Regions from separate parts of the Sphaerospermopsis torques-reginae ITEP-024 genome, predicted to be linked through region 1. Evidence: riboswitches for the same ligand, from Rfam matches in the RefSeq annotation. Region 1 holds a riboswitch; each other region holds the start of a gene.
What was found. Region 1 has a riboswitch for cobalamin ahead of K2F26_RS02925 (energy-coupling factor ABC transporter permease). Riboswitches for the same ligand answer to the same signal wherever they lie in the genome.
Positions count from the first base shown of each region.

Region 2: another riboswitch for cobalamin. It lies ahead of cobG (precorrin-3B synthase); the one in region 1 lies ahead of K2F26_RS02925 (energy-coupling factor ABC transporter permease).
Region 3: another riboswitch for cobalamin. It lies ahead of K2F26_RS17035 (DUF1636 family protein); the one in region 1 lies ahead of K2F26_RS02925 (energy-coupling factor ABC transporter permease).

Region 1 is NZ_CP080598.1:628,247-630,517, forward strand. Features, by position in the region: gene ctpB (carboxyl-terminal processing protease CtpB) at 1-138, opposite strand, end outside; partial or broken gene K2F26_RS02920 (YdcF family protein) at 472-750, shown strand; cobalamin riboswitch at 816-956, shown strand; gene K2F26_RS02925 (energy-coupling factor ABC transporter permease) at 979-1,758, shown strand; gene K2F26_RS02930 (energy-coupling factor ABC transporter substrate-binding protein) at 1,745-2,047, shown strand; gene cbiQ (cobalt ECF transporter T component CbiQ) at 2,057-2,271, shown strand, end outside.
Region 2 is NZ_CP080598.1:4,820,829-4,823,099, reverse strand. Features, by position in the region: gene cobG (precorrin-3B synthase) at 1-1,122, opposite strand, end outside; cobalamin riboswitch at 1,161-1,394, opposite strand; gene K2F26_RS22400 (metallophosphoesterase) at 1,477-2,271, opposite strand, start outside.
Region 3 is NZ_CP080598.1:3,659,446-3,661,716, forward strand. Features, by position in the region: gene ilvB (biosynthetic-type acetolactate synthase large subunit) at 1-406, opposite strand, end outside; cobalamin riboswitch at 669-811, shown strand; gene K2F26_RS17035 (DUF1636 family protein) at 1,060-1,470, shown strand; gene K2F26_RS17040 (TonB-dependent receptor plug domain-containing protein) at 1,675-2,271, shown strand, end outside.

The DNA of each region.
Region 1 (2,271 bases):
TTTTGGACTATCTTGTAAAGCGGCTTGAACACACTTTGTCCAAGCTTGACCAAATAAAGATATAGTAGCAGTTGTAGCGATCGCTCCACCAATCAAGGCTGCTTGGAGCGGTGAGTGACGTTTCGCAGATTGATTCATGTATACAGATGGAATAAATAATTGTATTGTTGACAGTTTAGCAATCAGGCTTTCCTGAAATTTTTAAGTTTTTATACTCTACTTATGAGCTATGCTTAATCTAAGATTAATCCATCATTTGTTCCTTTGTAAATGATGTGGAAATTACGGTCTTTTTATTAATAAATATCGCTGGGATGGAAGTGGTTTTACTGTTAAAGCAGCCACAGCATTTGTGTGAATTTCATCACTCCTTTCTTTTTTCAACTAAGATCCTTTTCCTACGATAGCACTTTGTTGACTTGATGACTGGATTTTTCAATATTAAACAATAAAGCTTTAATTTTCTATGTTATGAAGCACAAACCTACCATCAAATCATTAGTTTCTTGGCTGATGAGATTCAGAAAACTGTGGCGATTGTTACAAAAGATTACATTTGGTTTGGGTTTAATCCTGGTGGTTTGGTTAATTTCTACTACTATAACCTTAGTTTCTGCTTCTTTACAGCCTGTAGATGCCTTGTTTGTGCTTGGTGGTAGTATTATCCGGGAAATTTATGTTGCTCAACTAGGGAAACAATTTCCGCAAACTCCTATTCTCATTTCTCAAGGTTCTCCAGAACCATGTATTTCGCCCCTACGACTCCTGACTTTTGCTATATTTGCAAAACTTTACTAGCAACTGGCGTTAGTCATGATATTGTTACTCCCATCGGTTCTGATGAGGAGCAGTCATTGGACGCAAGGGGGAAAGTTCGGTGCAAGTCCGGCGCTGTCCCGCAACTGTGAACCATTATTAGGTTAAGTCAGGATACCCGCCGATGAGAATACTTTTACATCAATCTGCGAGGTACAGATTATGTCTATAAAAAAACGGGGTTGGATGAGTCTAACCCTGATGGCAGTTATTAGTTTTTATTTAGTAGTTGGTTTCCCTAAACCTGCCTATGCAATGCACATTATGGAAGGTTTTTTACCAGTGCAATGGGCGGTTTTTTGGTGGGTGGTAGCATTACCATTTTTTATTTTCGGTTTGCGAAATTTGACTCGCATTACTCAAGCTAACCCAGAATTAAAATTATTGTTAGGGTTAGCTGGTGCTTTTACTTTTGTGTTGTCAGCGTTAAAAATTCCTTCTGTGACAGGTAGTTGTTCTCACCCCACAGGTACAGGGTTAGGTGCGGTGCTGTTTGGACCTTTGACGATGACAGTTTTGGGTAGCTTGGTACTATTATTTCAAACTTTGTTATTGGCACATGGTGGTTTAACAACTCTGGGAGCAAATGCTTTTTCAATGGCGATCGCTGGACCGTTTGCCGCTTACTGGATCTATCATCTCATTATTCGGTTTGGTGGTAAACAAAGAATTGCCATATTTTTATCAGCAGCGATCGCAAATTTACTCACCTACATTATCACTTCTATTCAATTGGCTTTAGCTTTTCCTGCACCCGTTGGTGGGTTTATCGCTTCATTTACCAAGTTCGCTGGTATCTTTGCTATTACTCAAATTCCTTTAGCTATTAGTGAAGGACTACTCACCGTGTTGGTATGGAATTGGTTACAATCCTATAATCCTCAAGAATTAGAATTGCTAAAATTAATCAAACTGGGAACTCAAAGTAATGAATCAGTTTAAACAAGGGTTTAATAATTGGTTATTAGTCTTAGCTGTTTTTGCTTTAGCATTTGCTCCCCTAATTTTAGTCAAAAATGCTGAATTTGGTGGTGCAGATGACCAAGCAAAAACCGCCATTAGTGAAATTCAACCCGAATATCAACCCTGGGTTCAATCAATATTTGAACCTCCTAGTGGGGAAGTAGCCAGTTTATTATTTTCTGCTCAAGCTGCCATAGGTGCGGGAGTAATTGGTTATGTTATTGGTTTGTACAAGGGACGTTCTCAACAACAAAAACATGAAGAATAAGTCTACAAAATGAGCCTAAAATTAGATACTTTAGCTTACACCAATCAACTGCGACAAATTCCCCCAGCACATAAAATTATCTTTGCCTTTACTACGCTGTTACTTGCACTTTTAACCCATCCATTTGTACAAATTTTACTATCATTATGGATGGGTATTTGGACTGTAGTTTATGCTAAAATTCCTCTGAAAATCTATTTGCGGTTGTTAATTTTTGCTAGTTT
Region 2 (2,271 bases), 1.1 Mb from region 1:
GCTTTTAATGTTGGTAGCTGAATAACTCAGTTCTAGATGGGCAATTTCTCTTTGCACTTGTGCAATGTGTTCTTGGGCAATATTTGTGATTAGTAAATTCTGCCAAGGTGTGAGTCTGAGATTACTATTACCATATTTGGCGGCTAAATCAGCTAAACCCCGCATTTGCCAAGTTTGCAACCGTCCCAAGGGTAAAACAACACCGATATAATATAATCCTGATTGTTTTTGTTCATGTATGCCAATATGGTAGATTTTATGATTATTATGTTTAGCTTCATCATGTAAATTTGCGAGTTTGCTTATTTGTGTGAGATTTTGAGATGCTATTTCTTTGGCTACCTGGAAACTATTTGCAGTTAAATACTCTGTAGCTTGTTGTAAATAATTTTCCCAGCCCAAATTATCAATAACCTCCCGCAAGCGTGGTTTACGTCGGCTACTAGGATCTGTATGCTGTAAGTAAACCTCTGCTAAAGCACCTAAAAATGGTATACATTGTGCGGGTGTTAATAAAATTTCTGTATTTATAAAAAATTTTTCTTTTTCACCACCACAAAAATGCAAAATGAGATATACTAATTCATGTCCCCATTTCCCCGTAGGAAAGAACTTCGGTTCTTTCCTACCCCCCTGATAAACCTGAACAGCAGTAAAAGTGATATCATTGGGGAAATGTTGCAGAGAAAGTTTACCACCACCATCAAAGCCAACGCTAAATTTTGCCGAAAGTCCACCTAAATGGGAATTTTTTGTGATGTATTCATCCCAAGCTTTCACTAGAGGATGAGTATCTATTAATTCTTGAGAGTCTATACCCGCAATGGGACTCGTCATAATATTGCGAATATGGTCTACAGCAGGATTAATAGAACCTAATCCCATTTTTTGTAATTGCTGGAGAATATCAATATTTATTTCTTGTTTAATTTCTCTGATTTGTAAATTAGCGCGATTGGTAACATCAACATAGCTGCCTCCATAATTATCCGCTATATTGGCGATCGCGTGTAGCTGTTCACTATTCAAAATGCCACCAGGTATTCTTAGGCGAGATAAGATCCCATCTTGGGCTGGTGTGGTGTAAAATAAACCTGGACAAGCTGTAAATGGACTTAACAAAATGGTCACTCCTTCCCCGTGCGACGCGGAGACAGAACAGGGATAAATTTCCTAGAGTTGGCATTCTGACTTGTTCAATTTGGGATTTTAGATTTTGGATTTTGGATTTTCTGATTACCCTTATTTTGTTACAAGGTTTTTCTCAGTATCAATCATCTAAAATCAGCAATCTAAAATCTGACATTGCTTTACAGCTGCGGCACAGTCCCGGAATTTAACCGGAGTTTCCCAAATCTAAGATTTTGAACTATACCATAAGAAAGAATTTTTGGAAAGGTAATTGGGAATTGGGAATAGGGAATTGGGAACAGAAAATTATTTGTTCATCCTCCTGACTCCTGACTCCTGACTCCTTTAAACCAGTGTAATAGCTGTTACTTCGGGTGGACAATACCAACGTCCGGGGGGGAAAGTTCCTAAACCACGATTGACATACAATTGATTTGTACCTAGATTTGTCGTTATTTGATGTAGTCCTTGACTCCATTGCCAATTTTCTACGACTTTTGGCCATTTACCCTCCATAAAAGGTATCCAAGGCCAAAACAATTCAGGTATTTTGTGACGGGAAGAAGAAATCCAATTTGGTAAAGAACCTACACCGGGAATCACAATTTGACCACCGTGAGTATGTCCTGATAATTGTAAATCTACGCGCCAATTTTGCAAAACTACTGCACTATCAGGATTATGTGATAAAACAATACGGGGAATATGAATATCTAAGGAATTCATTACAGGTGCTGGATGAAATTCTGGAGACCAGAAATCAGCGAGTCCTACTAATGCTAAATGTGAACCTAAAGGATAGGCGATTTGATTCCAAAGTACCTCAATTTCTACACCTGTTAAAGCTTTAGTAATTTCTGTTTGGGAGTGAGTATAATAAAGGTCATGATTGCCCAAAATAGCATAAACACCAGCGCGACTTTGCAGATGTTTTAACTGTTTGGCTAGTTGATAAATTGGTTGGGGATTATGAGTAACAAAATCGCCTGTTAATACTATTAAATCTGGTTTGAGTTGATTGGTGAAATCTATTGCTTGTGCGAGTAAATCTTCTGCTAGTAATAAACCATCATAATGAAAATCTGAAAGTTGTACAATTTTAGTGTTTTGTAGATATTTAGGTAATCCGTTGATTTTTAC
Region 3 (2,271 bases), 2.2 Mb from region 1:
CCCGTGGTACTTGTCCAGTAACAATGATCATGGGAATAGAATCCATGTAAGCGGTTGCAATACCTGTTACCAGGTTAGTTGCTCCGGGACCAGAAGTACCAAAACATACTCCTACCTTGCCAGTTGCACGGGCATAACCATCCGCAGCATGGGACGCGCCTTGTTCATGTCTGACAAGAATGTGTTTAATTGTACCAGTTTCCTCTACTTTGTAAAGGTCATCATAAATCGGTAGAATTGCCCCACCAGGATAACCAAAGATATACTCAACACCATGACGCAGCAGACTATCTAACAGAGCGAAACCGCCTGTTTCCCGTTTTGGAGTTACAGGGGTAGATTTAGAAATAGCGGACTGCTTCTGATTTTCTGATTGTGGGAGACTGATTTGAGAAGGCGATGGCACGGTTAACCTCAAAATATAACTAAAAGTTAAGCCTTAGATTTTGTATTTAGAATTTCAGGGTAATCCAATTCTACACCCAAAATAAAAACCACTTTTAATTGAGTGGCTTTTTTAAATTATCAATACATTATTACTAATTTATCAAACACCTAATTTGGATTTGCTTTAGAAAAGCGGGGAAGTCAGAGTATCTGGTTATTGGTATTTGTGATGCCAGATTACTTTACAATTTGTAAACATCTGAAAATCTGCATCACTACTATGGTACAGTCCACCTAGCGGTTCTGGTGGGAAACAGCCATCAGAGGTAACGGGGAAAGCCTGGTGTGAATCCAGCACTGTCCCGCAGCTGTAATGAAGTTAACACTTCAAAGTCAGAATGCCCGCCGCAATGACAACATACTCCCATCTGCGAGGTACAGATGAATAACACAATTAACACTTTCTTCATCAAACAGTATCACTGTCTCATAGACTCATATATAGGCGATACCATAGAAATTTCTATGAGATTGTAGAATTTTCCCTACACATATCAATAGCTACTGAGAAGGTTATAGATACAAACCTTCACTTTGCATATTTACATGATTTCCTGTCCTAGATGGACGCGAGGCTAATTCGTCATTTCAATCTGCAACAACTGAAAATTAATGCAAAAACAACAACATACTTTATTTGTCTGTACAACCTGCGCCAGTGTGTGGAAAGAAGGTAAAAAGATAGGTGAAAGTGGCGGACAGCAGCTATTACACAAACTTCAACAACTTGCACAAACTTGGGAACTGCACTCTAAATTCTCCATTCAAGGAGTCCAATGTATGAGTGCTTGCAACCATGCTTGCGTTATCGCTTTCCAAGGAGAAGAGAAATTTACCTATCTTTTCGGTAACTTAGCAGTTGATGATAGTGCATCTGCCATCCTGCAATGTGCCACCCAATACTACACTAACCCCACGGGTTTACTACCTTGGTCAGAACGCCCAGAACCCTTAAAAACAGGCATCTTAGCCAAAATACCACCCCTCAGTAAATGGGCAAAACTCACCAAAAATTGCTGTTAATTAAAGTTCGTAGTTAGGACTTTAGTCCTCAAGTTGAGGCGGCGAACGGCCGCCCCTCCTGACTAAAAACCCAGAAACTAGCTGGAAACTAGCTTGTAAAATGCGCCCAAAGAATGATAATAATAATCATTATTATCTTTCTGCTGGCTGAAAAATTTTCTTTGTTGACCAATAGTGTTTACTTATAGAGGGACTTAACTACCAATGCGTACTCAGCTTATTACCAGATGGGAAACTCAAATACTGATTTTCAGTTTGACCATTACATCCGGGATATTAGGGAAAAATCACCCCACCATAGCCACAGAAGTTACACCAAAATCTGAAAATTCCGCCCAAGACTTACAACCAATTGCACAAACAGAAGAAAAAGAACCGGATATAGAAATCACAGTGATTGATAGTATTCTCAACGAACCCGTATTTTCACCCTTTCGTCGAGAAGGAACAGTCAAAGATTCTACCCGTCCGGTTTACGTCATCACTGGGGAAGAAATGGAAGCGCAAGGTGCAAGAACAGTCAAAGAAGCACTGCGATTTTTACCAGGTATTTTGGGTGATGGTACTGTAGGAACAGAAGTCAACGCTTTAAGTGGTCAATTTATTCGCGGTTCTAACACCGGACAAGTTTTAATATTATTGGATGGAAGACCAATTAATAATTTAGGTGGTGGAGGTTTCGACCTTTCAGAATTTACCAGTAATAATATTGAAAGAGTTGAAGTCTTACCTGGAGGTGGTTCAACCCTCTATGGTTCAGATGCAATAGGTGGAGTAATTAATATTGTTACTCGTCGTCCT